DNA from 3 places in the Massilia oculi genome. Region 1 is predicted to be linked to each of the others. Evidence: predicted binding sites of a transcription regulator. Region 1 holds the regulator's gene; each other region holds the start of a gene.
The links. The regulator sigma-54, encoded in region 1, starts transcription at its own class of promoters, with help from an activator protein. The targets are predictions, from matches to a motif close to TGGCANGNAANCTGCTTT.
Positions count from the first base shown of each region.

Region 2: the regulator sigma-54 is predicted to act here: its motif matches at 1,763-1,780, upstream of DIR46_RS12175 (TldD/PmbA family protein).
Region 3: the regulator sigma-54 is predicted to act here: its motif matches at 1,946-1,963, upstream of DIR46_RS05055 (CmpA/NrtA family ABC transporter substrate-binding protein).

Region 1 covers NZ_CP029343.1:2,490,234-2,494,693, reverse strand. The annotation lists gene lptC (LPS export ABC transporter periplasmic protein LptC) at 1-364, shown strand, start outside; gene lptA (lipopolysaccharide transport periplasmic protein LptA) at 413-961, shown strand; gene lptB (LPS export ABC transporter ATP-binding protein) at 973-1,725, shown strand; gene DIR46_RS11515 (RNA polymerase factor sigma-54) at 1,737-3,212, shown strand; gene hpf (ribosome hibernation-promoting factor, HPF/YfiA family) at 3,288-3,647, shown strand; gene DIR46_RS11505 (enoyl-CoA hydratase/isomerase family protein) at 3,771-4,460, shown strand, end outside.
Region 2 covers NZ_CP029343.1:2,627,934-2,632,393, reverse strand. The annotation lists gene DIR46_RS12185 (S1C family serine protease) at 1-688, opposite strand, end outside; gene DIR46_RS12180 (class I SAM-dependent methyltransferase) at 810-1,595, opposite strand; gene DIR46_RS12175 (TldD/PmbA family protein) at 1,926-3,560, shown strand; gene DIR46_RS12170 (TldD/PmbA family protein) at 3,574-4,460, shown strand, end outside.
Region 3 covers NZ_CP029343.1:1,077,870-1,082,329, reverse strand. The annotation lists gene DIR46_RS05070 (ABC transporter ATP-binding protein) at 1-699, opposite strand, end outside; gene DIR46_RS05065 (hypothetical protein) at 813-1,139, opposite strand; gene DIR46_RS05060 (hypothetical protein) at 1,221-1,415, opposite strand; gene DIR46_RS05055 (CmpA/NrtA family ABC transporter substrate-binding protein) at 2,218-3,387, shown strand; gene ntrB (nitrate ABC transporter permease) at 3,417-4,340, shown strand; gene DIR46_RS05045 (ABC transporter ATP-binding protein) at 4,356-4,460, shown strand, end outside.

The sequences.
Region 1 (4,460 bases):
GCACATTCCGAATGGCGACGTGTCGCACGTCGACGAGCCGGTGCTGCGCGGCGTCGAGCCGGGCCGCCCGCCGATGACGGTGGTCGCGAAGAACGCGCAGATTCATCACCAGGAGCACCGGGTCGAACTGATGGGCGACGTCGACCTGCAGCGTCCCAAGACCGCGCAGAGCGAGGCGCTGCGCGTGCGCAGCCAGGCGCTCACCGTGCTGCCCGATGAAGAAATCGTGAAGACCGATCTGCCGATCGACATGCAACTTGGCGCGTCCACGCTCAAGGGCACCGGCATGGTCGCCAACAATGCGACCCAGCAGATGCACCTGTCCAGCCGCGGCCAGATCGTCTATCCGCCACGCCAGCGCTGATCCTTGAACGACGTGCGCCGCGTGCCAACCCGAGACCCGTTTCCAACCATGAAAAAACTCCTTGCTGCCGCTTTCCTTTCCCTGCTGTCGCTGACCGCGGCCGCCGAGCGCGCCGACTCGCTCAAGCCGGCCACCATCGAATACGACTCCGCCGACGTCGACGGCATCACGGGCACCCGCGTCTTCACCGGCAACGTGGTCCTGACCCGCGGCACGCTGCTGCTCAAGGCCGACCGCGCCGTGGTCAACGAGTCGCCGGAAGGGTATATGAGCGTGACGCTCACCGCGTCCAACGGCAAGCTGACCACCTTCCGCCAGAAGCGTGACGGCGGCCCCGACCTGTGGGTCGAAGGCCAGGCCGAGCGCATCGAGTACGACGAGCGTTCCGAGCTGGTGCGCCTGTACTCGAACGCCCTGATCAAGGAGCTCGAGAATTCGCGCATGACCAACCAGATCACCGGACCTTTCATCTCCTACGACAACCGCAAGGAAGTGGCCACCGTGCGCAACGACGTCAGCGGCCAGACCAAGGCCGGCGGCGGACGCGGCACCCTGATCCTGTCGCCCAAGCGCGCCCCGGCCGGAGGCGCGCAATGACGGCGATCCCGATGGAGCTGGGCGATTGCAGCACCCTGGTCGTCAAGGGCCTGCAGAAAAGCTATGGCAAGCGCCTGGTGGTGCGCGATGTGTCGCTGCAGGTCGAATGCGGTGAAGTGGTCGGCTTGCTGGGTCCGAACGGCGCCGGCAAGACCACGTCGTTCTACATGATCGTCGGCCTGGTGCCGTCGGATGCCGGCTCGATCGACATCAACGGCACCGACATCACCAGCCTGCCGATCCACCGCCGCGCGGTATTGGGCCTGTCCTACCTGCCGCAGGAGGCGTCGGTGTTCCGCAAGCTGACGGTGGAAGAGAACATCCGCGCCGTGCTCGAGCTGCAGAAGGACAACGGCAAGCCGCTGTCGAAAGACCAGATCAACGAGCGCCTCGACACCCTGCTGGCCGACCTGCAGATCGAGAAGCTGCGCGAGAATCCGGCGCTGTCGCTGTCGGGCGGCGAGCGCCGCCGCGTGGAAATCGCGCGCGCGCTGGCGACCAATCCGCGCTTCGTGCTGCTCGACGAACCGTTCGCCGGCGTCGACCCGATCGCCGTGATCGAGATCCAGCGCATCGTGCGCTTCCTGAAGGAGCGCCGGATCGGCGTTTTGATCACCGACCACAACGTGCGCGAGACGCTCGGCATCTGCGACCGCGCCTACATCATCAACCAGGGCGCGGTGCTTGCCTCCGGCCGCCCTGACGACATCATCGCGGACGAGTCGGTCCGCCGCGTGTACCTGGGTGAACACTTCCGCATGTGAGCGACGCCTAGATGAAACAGTCCCTGCAACTTCGCACTTCGCAGCACCTCGCGCTTACGCCGCAACTGCAGCAGTCGATCCGGTTGCTGCAACTGTCGACGCTCGAGCTGCACCAGGAGATCGAGCAGATACTGGGCGATAACCCCTTGCTCGAGCGGCTCGACGATCCGCTCGACCGTTCGGTACGCTTGCTGGCCGATGGCGCGATCAACAATGCGCCCGCCAACGGCGAGGCGCCACCGGCCCCCGGCCAGCAGGCCGAAGGCCAGGACGCGCCGGCGCAGGAGGGCGAGGGTTTCGAGAACGGCGCGGACCACGATCGCTTTGATGCCGACTGGAGCGAAGGCGGCGCGCCATCGTCGGGCGGCGGCGAGGACGAGGACGGCCGCCCGCAACTGGAAGCCTGCGCTATAACCCTGCGCGAACATCTGATGGAGCAGGTGCGCGAAGCCACCTTGTCGGCGCGCGACCGTGCGCTGGCCGAGCTGGTGATCGATGCGCTGGACGACAACGGCTACCTCGAGGAGCCGCTCGACGAGATCCACGCCAGGCTGCCCGAAGAGCTCGGGATCGAGATCGACGAATTGCGCTGCGCGCTGGCGCTGGTGCAGAGCATGGACCCGGTGGGCGTCGGCGCGCGCAGCGCGGCCGAGTGCCTGGCGCTGCAGATCCGGCGCATGCCCGGTGTGCCGCTGGTGACGCGGCGCATGGCGCTGACCATCGTCGAGGGTTACCTGAGCTGGTTCGCCCAGCGCGAATACAGCAAGCTGAAGAAGGCGCTCGACTGCGACGACGAAGACTTGCGCGAGGTGCAGGCCGTGGTGCGCCAATGCAATCCGCACCCGGGCGCGGCGTTTGCCTCGAACGTGTCGGACTACGTGGTGCCGGACGTGATCGTGCGCCGTTCCAAGAGCGGCTGGGCGGTCACCCTGAACCCGGACGTGATGCCGCGCCTGCGCGTGAACAGCCTGTACGCCAGCCTGCTCAAGCAGGGCAAGAGCGAGGCGCAGATGGGCGCGCAGATGCAGGAAGCGAAGTGGCTCATCAAGAATATGCGCCAGCGATTCGACACCATCCTGCGTGTGGCGGAGGCGATCGTCGAGCGCCAGCGCAATTTTTTCTCGCATGGCGCGGTTGCCATGCGGCCCCTTGTTTTACGTGAGATAGCTGATACACTAGGCCTACACGAGAGCACAATTTCTCGTGTCACAACGCAGAAATACATGCTGACCCCGCACGGCATGTTTGAGTTGAAGTATTTCTTCGGCAGCCACGTTGCCACCGAGGCGGGAGGCGAAGCATCCTCGACGGCAATCCGTGCGCTCATCGCACAATTGACAGGAGCAGAAGACCCTAGGAACCCATTGTCCGACAGCAAGATCGCGGAGATGCTCGGGGAACAAGGCATGGTCATCGCGCGCCGGACGGTTGCAAAATACCGTGAAGCCCTCAAGATACCCCCTGTAAGCCTCCGCAAGTCCTTGTAACTGCGCCGTCCACACCCGTCGTGCCTTGTCGCGTTGGTGTGGTCCACACGGTGCAACCTTTTCAAAGGAGTGTGTATGAACCTCACAATCAGTGGCCATCATCTCGAAGTAACCCCCGCCATCCGTGAATACGTTCAGAATAAGCTCGAGCGCATCATTCGCCATTTCGACCAGGTGATCGACACCCACGTCTTCCTGGCCGTCGACAACCTCACTGAAAAAGAAAAAAGGCAGAAAGCAGAGATCAACGTCCAGGTGTCGGGCAAGACCCTGCACGTGGCAAGCGTCGCGCAAGACCTGTACGCCGCGATCGACACGCTGATGGATAAACTGGACCGACAGATCCTCAAACACAAGCAGCAATTGAAAGACCATAGCCGTACCTCGATCAAACGCATGCCGGAAATCGGCGGCGAAGACGCTGCTGTCGCCTGATCAGGCGCAGGGCTCACACTAGCTAAGGGCGTCTGAGGGGACGCCCTTTTTGCATCCAGCGTTTCAGTTCTACCCGAGGCGCGTGTTCGGTAAAATGCAGGTCTCTTCATGATGGATCAACCCATGACCGACCACGTCCTGACCCGCATCGCCAACCGCACCGGCATCATCACACTGGACCGCCCGAAGGCGCTCAATTCGCTGTCGCTCGAGATGGTGCGCGCATTGACCGACATCCTCCTTGGCTGGCGCGACAATGGGCGGGTCGATGCAGTCGTGCTCACCAGCAGCAGCGAGAAGGCCTTGTGCGCGGGCGGCGACATTCGCTTCTTCCATGAAGTCGGACAGAAGGGGCCGACCGGCGGCAGCGCGCTGCTCGAGGATTTCTTTACCGAAGAATACGCGCTGAACCACCTGATCCACTTCTATCCCAAGCCCTATATCGCCATCATGGACGGCGTCGTGATGGGCGGCGGCATGGGCATCGCCCAGGGCGGGCCGGATTGCGGCCTGCGCATCGTGACCGAACGAACGAAGATGGCCATGCCCGAAGTGAACATCGGCCTGTTCCCGGACGTCGGCGGCAGCCACTTCCTGTCGCATGCGCCGGGCCGGCTCGGCAACTACCTGGGCCTGACCGGCCTGACGATCAAGGCCGCCGACGCGCTCTACGTGGGCCTGGCCGACGTGTTCGTGCCCAGCGCCGAGCTGCCGGCCCTGAACGCGTTGATCGAGACGACCGGCGGCGCCGCACTTCCCGCCGCCATCCGCGCCTTCGCCGCGCCGTTCGCGCAAGCGGCAGGCGAGAGCGAG
Region 2 (4,460 bases), 140 kb from region 1:
CCAGGCCGACCATGCGCTCGCCCGACACCACCGGACCGCCGCTGTTGCCGGGATTGATCGGGGCGTCGATCTGGATCCGCAGGCCCGAGCTGAAGGCGCCGTAGTTGACGAACTCCACGCGCGAGACGATGCCGGTGGTGGTCGACAGCGAGTTGCCGCCGACCGGATAGCCGTAGGCGAACACCTGCTGGCGCACGTAGGGCAGCACGGGGGCGCGCGGCACCGGCGGACGCTTGTCGAAGAAGGACGGGTCTTCCAGTTCCAGCACGGCCAGGTCGATGCCGCGCGCCAGCGCGATCACCCTGGCCGCCACCTTGTCGCCGGACTGGCTGGCCTGCACCTCGACCTGGCTCGCATAGCCGACCACGTGGGCATTGGTCAGGATGCGCTTGCCCTCGATGATGACGCCGGAACCGGTGACCGAGGCTGGCGCCGCCTTGGTCCAGGGCTTGTAGGGTTCGGGGCGGCGGATCGTGGCGAAGATCTTCACCACCGAGTTCTCGACCGCGGGCAGGACCGGCGCGGGCACGGCGCTCTTGGCGGCGACTGGAGGAGCAATGGCGGGCGCCGGGACGGGTGCGGGAGCAGGCATGGCCTGGGCTTCAGGCGGCACGGTATCCTGGGCGTGCGCGGCGCCGCAGACGGCTAGGGCGAGGGCGGCCAGGCGCAATGTCGGCAGAGTCTTCATGGTTTCCTTCGGTTGGACGGTTCAGGATGCATCCGGAAGAATAACCACAGGCGACGCAAAAGGAAATACGAGAATCGTCGCGGAGGCGGCATGGCCTTCCTCCACGACGGGACCGACGTGCTTACTGCTTGACGAATTTGAGCGTCATGCGGTCGCTCTCGCCGATGGCGAGGTACTTCGCGCGGTCCTTGTCCTTGTTGGCCAGCACCGGCGGCAGCGTCCACACGCCTTTTTCATGGTCGGCGGTGTCCTTCGGATTGGCGTTCACCTCCGACTTGGCGGCCAGCTTGAAGCCGGCGCGTTCGGCCATGCGGATCACATACGCCTCGTGCATATAGCCGCTCGACGCCTTGGCATCCTGCTCCATCTTCGCCGGCAGGCGGTGCTCGACCACGCCCAGCACGCCGCCGGGTTTGAGCACCTTGTGCACTTCCTTCAGCGTGGTGAGCACTGCATCGTCGCCGCCACCCAGCCAGTTGTGCAGGTTGCGGAAGGTAAGCACCATGTCGGCGCTGTTCGGTGCGCCCAGCTCGTAGCGGGTCGGTGGCTCGAACAGGACCGGGGTGACCTTGCCGTAGACCTTGGCGTCGGTGGCCAGCTTGTCGCGGAATGCTTTGCCATAGCGGCTCTCGGCGGACGGCGCGGCGCCCAGCAGCTTGCCCTTATCGTGCAGGTAGGGCGCCAGGATCTCGGTATACCAGCCGCCCGACGGCGCCAGCTCGATCACCGTCATATCGGGCTTGATGCCGAAGAAGGTCAGGGTTTCATACGGGTGGCGGTAGGTGTCGCGGGCCTTGTTGGCGGCTGCGCGGTGTTCGCCGGCGATGGCGGATTTGAGGGCGTCGTCGGCATGCGCGGCGCCGGCGAGGCCGGTCGCCAGCATCGCGGCCAGGATCAGTCGTTTCATCGTGCGAAGTCTCCTTGGTGGATCGGACGGCCGGCGGTTCGCCGCCGTCAACCCGAAGATGATCGAACAGGCAACCTCCATAGTCAAGCGTTCCCCGCATATGCATATGCGTGGAATGTTCATCGTACAGACAGTGCCCTGCACAGGCAGAGAACGTTGCATTGCGGTGGCACAAAGATTGCCTATTCAAAACGCTAAGTCGATGCTATGGTTGAGAGGTTTGCCGCGTGGGCACACAGGCAAATCCAAAACAATAGCGATGTACATACAAGAGCGGCGCCGAGCTGTTTGCGGAACCGCTGCCCGGAAGTAGGTCATTCAGGAGAACACATGGAACGCCGTACCTTTCTCAATCTCAGCAGCCTGGCCGCCGCCTCGATGCTGCTGCCATTCGGTCGCGCGATCGCTGCCGAGGAACTGGTCAGCACGATGCCCGTCGCCGCCAAGAAGGCCCTGGCCGACGTGGCGCTGAACGCCGCCACCAAGGCCGGCGCCAGCTACGCCGACGTGCGCATCGGCCGCTACCTCAACCAGTTCATCACCACCCGCGACCTGAACGTCGAGAACGTGGCCAATACCGAATCGGCCGGCGTCGGCGTGCGCGTGATCGTGAACGGCGCCTACGGCTTCGCGGCGACCTCGGACATGTCGAACGACGGCATCGCCAACGCGGCGCGCCAGGCGGTGGCAATCGCCAAGGCCAATGCCAAGCTCCAGACCGAACCGGTGCAGCTCGCACCAGTCAAGGGCGTCGGTGAGGTGTCGTGGAGCACGCCGTACACCAAGGACTGGCGCACGGTGCCGATCGCTGAAAAGACCGACATGCTGATCGCCGCCAACAAGGCGGGCATGGAAGGCGGCGCCAACTTCATGCGCACGATGCTGTTCCAGGTGAACCAGCAGAAGTACTTCGCGTCGACCGACGGCTCGTACATCGACCAGGACGTGCATCGCCTGTGGGCGCCGCTGTCGGCCACCGCGGTCGACAAGGCCACCGGCAAGTTCCGCTCGCGCGACGGCCTGAGTTCCCCGGTGGGCAAGGGCTATGAATACTTCGACGCCCGTCCCGAACACAAGATCAAGGCCGCCGGCGGCGTCGCCACCCTGTATACCGACAGCTACGACATCGTCGAGGACGCGCGCGCCGCGGGCCGCGACGCCAAGCGCAAGCTGACCGCCAAGTCGGTCCAGCCGGGCAAGTACGACCTGATGCTGTCGCCGGAACACCTGTGGCTGACCATCCACGAGAACGTCGGCCACCCGACCGAACTCGATCGCGTGCTGGGCTACGAGGCCAACTACGCCGGCACCAGCTTCGCCACCCTGGACAAGCTGCAGTCGAAGAGCTTCAAGTACGGCGCGCCGATCGTCAACATCTTCGCCGACAAGACCACCCCGGGTTCGCTGGGCGCGATCGGTTACGACGACGAAGGCGTCAAGACCAAGCGCTGGGACATCATCAAGGACGGCATCCTGGTCAACTTCCAGGCCACGCGCGACCAGGCCCACATCATCGGCGAGAAGGAATCGCACGGCTGCTCGTACGCGGACGGTTGGAACACGGTGCAGTTCCAGCGCATGCCGAACGTGTCGCTGGCGCCGGGCAAGGCGCGCCTGACCCCGGACGAGATGGTCAAGGGCATCAAGAAGGGCATCTACATCATCGGCGACGGTTCGTTCTCGATCGACCAGCAGCGCTACAACTCGCAGTTCGGCGGCCAGCTGTTCTTCGAGATCAAGGACGGCAAGATCGGCCAGATGCTGGAAGACGTGGCCTATCAGTCGAACACCCAGGAATTCTGGGGCGGCTGCAGCGCCATCTGCGACGAGCGCGACTGGCGCATGGGCGGCTCCTTCTTCGACGGCAAGGGACAGCCGCCGCAGATCAGCATCGTCTCGCACGGTTCGTCGACCGCGCGCTTCAACGGCATCAACGTGATCAACACCGCTCGCAAGATCGGCTAAGGCAGGGACGCACATGAGCATCTTGACCCAGGAACAAACCAGGAAGATCAGCGACCGCGTGATGTCGCTGACCAAGGCCGACGAGTGCATCGTCAACATCGAAGGCAGCACCATCGGCAATATCCGCTTCGCGCGCAACGCCGTCTCGACCGCCGGCCTGGCCGACGACACCCGCATCCAGGTGCAGGTCGCCTTCGGCAAGAAGCAGGGCACGGCCACCATCAACGAATTCGACGACAAGTCGATCGAGCGCGCCGTGCGCCGCGCCGAAGACCTGGCGAAGCTGGCCCCGGACAATCCGGAATTCATCCCGGCGATCGCCAAGACCGCCTACAAGCCGTCCGACACCTTCGTCCAGAAGACCGCCGACATCGATCCGGAATACCGCGCGCAGGCCGCCGCCTACGCCATCGAGGGCTGCCGCAAGCGTGGCCTGGTCTCGGCCGGCTTCTTCACCGACCGCACCAGCTTCGAGACGATCGCCAACTCGAACGGCCTGTTCGGCCACCAGGTCGCGACCTCGCTCGACTTCACCCTGACCGTGCGCACCGAAGACGGTCGCGGTTCGGGCTGGGTCAAGCGCTCGGCGCGCGATGTGTCCAAGTTCGACCCGCGCGAAGCGGCCGAGATCGCGATCGAGAAGGCACTGCGCTCGGTTGACGCCAAGGCGCTCGAACCGGGCCGTTACACCGTGATCATGGAGCCGGCCGCGACGTCGGACCTGCTGTCCTTCATGCTGGGCGGCTTCGACGCGCGCCGCGCCGACGAAGGCCGCAGCTTCCTGTCGAAGGCCGGCGGCAAGAACCGCCTGGGCGACAAGCTGTTCGACAGCCAGGTCAATATCTGGTCCGATCCGTGGGACAAGGACGTCGCCGTGCTGCCGTGGGACGAGAACATGCT
Region 3 (4,460 bases), 1.4 Mb from region 1:
GCGCCGGTAGAGGTCGCGCACTTCATAGCGTTCTTCTCCGCTGGCCGCGACTTCGTGGCTGATATGGCCGCGCTCGAGAAAACCGATGCGGTCGGCCACCTCGGCCGCTCCCAGTAAATCGTGGGTGACCATGAAGATCGCGCTGCCGCGTGCACGCAGGCCTTGCAGCAGGGCGTTGAACTCGCTGGTGGCCTGGGGATCGAGGCCGGTAGTGGGCTCGTCCAGCAGCAGCACCGGCACCTGGCGCGCCACGGCCAGCGCGATCGCGACTTTCTGGCGCATGCCTTTCGAGTAGCCGCCCAGGCGCCGCCGCCAGGCCGAGGCATCCAGGCGCACGGCGTCCAGGGCCTCGTCGATGCTGGTGGCGGTCCAGCTGCTGCCTGCCAGGCGCAGGAAATATTCGATGTTTTCGCGCGCGTCCAGGTGCTCGTACAAGGCGACGTTTTCCGGCACGTAGGCCAATTGGCCGCGCGCCGCCAGCGGGTCGGCGGCGACGTCGATGCCGCACACGCGCACGCTGCCGGAGCGGGGAAGCGTGAAGCCGAGGAAGGTGTTCATGGTGGTCGACTTGCCGGCGCCGTTGCCGCCCAGGAGGGCGTAGATCTCGCCGCGCGCGACGCGCAGTGACAGCTCGTTGAGCACGGGCGTGGACTGGTAGGCGACGGTCACGCCGTTTGCTTCCAGGGCAGGGGTAGTCATGGTCATCGTGGTCCTTTGTGGTGAAACTGAAGCAGTGGTCACACGCCGTGCGCGAACGCGCATGCGCGAGCGCAGGCCGGTTTGACGCGGCCTGCGAGGAATTCAAAGACGGATCAGTGGCGCGGAGGCGCCTGGCGGGAAGGAATCAGGTAGCGGCGCAGGACGACCGGCGCGGGGCGCGGCAGGCGCGCGAGGACGAAGGCGATGACGAGGAAGAGCGCCAGCAGTTGTGGCGATGCCGCTGGAAGGTCGGCGGTGGAATGGGAAGCGATCTGGCAGCTGACGCAGTCGGACAGCTGTTCGGACAGGTCATGGTCGTGGAACGAGGCGCCCACGAGCTGCAGGGCAAGGATCAGCGCGCACAGGCAGGCCAGCACCCGGCGCAGGGGTGCGCTCGTTGCACGATAAGGTGCGTGCTGACGTGTGTCCTGGAACTGCATGCGATCCCGATTGACGATGATGCGGGGCAGTATAGCCCAGCCGTGATCGAGTCGACAACCGGGTGTCTTGCGGCGAGGCGCTTACTCGAAGGCGATCAGCAGCGCGGTCAGGCCGATGCATGCAGCGGCGATGACGCCGATGCGGGTGCGCAGGCGGCGGCCACTGGAGACGATGTCCTTGGCGATGCCGCGTCTCGGCGCGCGCGGGTTGCTGCGGTCGACCGCCGTCGCGGCATGGATTGGAGAATGGTGGCGTTCGGTGTGTTCGGTATTCATGGTTAACTCCAGCGCCGTCCCGAATGGAGACTGGCAAATCAATGATGAGTGGCCGGCGTGAGCCGGGCGTAATACGAAGATGGTGTGCCGTTCAGGCGCGCCGGGCGCGCTGAGCAGGATGATGAGCTGACTGGCAACTGGGCCGCACCGGCATGTCGTCGGGATAACGCAGGCAGGGGTAGAGCGGACAATAAATGCGTGACATGCGGATGCCAGTACAAAGCGTCGAATTCGGGACCCGGGGCGGCAACGAGACCTTCAAGTCTGGCTGCGTCCAGGACGTTATTTATTTTACATGCATGCCACGTATAGACAAGCGGCGCACGATTGAAAACAACTGATGTTTTCACATAGCAACAATTCATCCTAGCACGACAGGTGGGGTAGTAGAAGCGTGTATTTGCAGCTTCTCTGGGCCTGACGCAACAGCCTGTCCAAAATGATGCGCTGCGCAATTGCAGTGTGCAGTTTGCGCCATCCCGCGGTGCGCCGGCGCTGCAGAGGATCGTGGCTCACTCTGTACGTTTGCCTGGCATGAAGATTGCGTCACCATCATCAGCGCAATGGAGCGCTGCGTGCGCCGCCAACGAGGGCAGCGCCCACCAAGACAATGACGTCTACCGGGACATGACTACGTTCATGCCGGGTATGCGTCTTTTTTTTTTTGCCTGACTAGATTGGGATTGCGATGAAAAATCAGAAGCTTGAAGCGGAGAGCGTAGCGACGGCGGATGTCGGCGAAGTCGATGTCACGCGCAGGAAGGTCCTTCATGGCGCAGGTCTGGTAGCGGGAGGAAGCTTGATGGGGCTGGCAACGGGCGGCGTGTGGGCGGCAGGATCGGACAAGCCGGAAAAGACCGAGATCAAGATCGGGTTCATTCCCCTGACCGATTGCGCGTCGGTGGTGATGGCTTCGATGCTGGGTTTCGACAAGAAGTATGGCGTGAAATTCGTGCTGAGCAAGGAAGCATCGTGGGCCGGCGTGCGCGACAAGCTGGCGAATGGCGACCTGGATGCCGCCCACGTGCTGTACGGGCTGCTGTACGGCGTCCAGATGGGCATTGGCGGACAGCGCAAGGACATGGCCGTGCTGATGGGACTGAACAACAACGGCCAGGCGATCACGCTCTCGAAGCAACTGGCGAACCAGGGCGCCGTGGATGGCCAGTCGCTGGCCAAGGTGATGCGCACGGAAAAACGCGAGTTCACTTTTGCCCAGACCTTCCCGACCGGCACCCACGCGATGTGGCTGTACTACTGGCTGGCCGCCAACGGCATCAATCCGATGAAGGAAGCGAAAGTCATCACGGTGCCGCCGCCGCAGATGGTGGCCAATATGCGGGTGGGGAACATGGACGGCTTCTGCGTTGGTGAGCCGTGGGGCCACCGCGCCATCATGGACGGCATCGGCATCACCGCCGTCACGACCCAGGACATCTGGCGCGACCATCCGGAAAAGGTGCTGGGCTCGACGCTGGAGTTCGCGAAGAAGCACCCGAACACCTGCCGCGCCATGATGGCAGCCATCATCGAAGCCGGCCGCTGGATTGACGCCTCGATGGCCAACAAGAACAAGATGGCCGAGGTCATCGCCGCCAAATCGTACGTCAACACCAGCAAGGACGCGATCGACCAGCGCATCATGGGCCGCTACCAGAATGGACTCGGCAAGACCTGGGACGACCAGAACTACATGAAGTTCTACAACGACGGTGCGGTCAACTTCCCGTACCTGTCGGACGGCATGTGGTTCATGACCCAGCATCGCCGCTGGGGCCTGCTCAAGCAGGATCCGGACTACCTGGCCGTGGCCAGCGCGGTCAACCAGGTCGCGTTGTACAAGGACGCGGCAACGCTGGCCAAGGCGCCGGTGCCTTCCAGCCCGATGCGCAGCTCGAAACTGATGGACGGCAGCGTGTGGGACGGCAAGGACCCGAAAGCCTATGCCGCTTCGTTCAAGGTCAGGGTCTGACTGTCATCTTGTCTGAATAGGGGAATGCCATGAACGCTATCCTGAAATCCGAACGCCATGCGCCGCCCGCCGGCGGCGCCAACGTCGTCACATTGCCGCTTGCCGTCGATGCGCCTGCCGCCAGCGCCGCGCCTCCCGCGCGCAAGCCGGCGTCCGTCGTGCGTGGAACGCAGCCGTTCGCCAGGGCGGTGAAGGCTGTCCTGCCGCCGCTGGTGGGCATCGCCTTCGTGGTGCTGGTGTGGCAGCTGATCGCGACCCGCAACGAGAGCTTCCCGTCGCCGCTGGTGACTTTCCAGGAGGCGCTCAAGCTGTTCGCCGATCCGTTCTATCACAACAGTCCGAACGACCAGGGCATCGGCTGGAACGTGCTGGCTTCGCTCAAGCGGGTGGCGGTGGGCTTCGGGCTGGCGGCGCTGGTTGGCATTCCGCTGGGCTTCATCATCGGGCGGGTGCGTTTCGTGAGCGGCATGTTCGGTCCGATCATCAGCCTGTTGAAACCCGTGTCGCCGCTGGCCTGGCTGCCGATTGGCCTCTTGGTGTTCAAGTCGGCCGATCCGGCGGCGATCTGGTCGATCTTCATCTGCTCGATCTGGCCGATGATCATCAACACAGCGGTCGGCGTGCAGCGCGTGCCGCAGGATTACATGAACGTGGCGCGCGTGCTGAACCTGTCGGAGTGGAAGATCCTGACCAAGATCCTGCTGCCGTCGGCGCTGCCCTACATCCTGACCGGCGTGCGCCTCGCCATCGGCACCGCGTGGCTGGTGATCGTGGCGGCCGAGATGCTGACCGGCGGCGTGGGCATCGGCTTCTGGGTGTGGGACGAGTGGAACAACCTGAACGTGGCGAACATCATCATCGCCATCGTTGTGATTGGCGTGGTGGGCCTGCTGCTGGAGCAGGCGCTGGTGGCGCTGGCGCGGGCGCTGACGCATGAACAAGTGGCTAACTGATCAAGGAGGGCGATCATGGATGACGTTCAAAGCAAATTCATCGACATCACCGGCGTGGAGATGGCGTTTCACACGAAGAAGGGCGTGTTCCAGGCGCTGCAGGGGATCGATCTCGCGGTG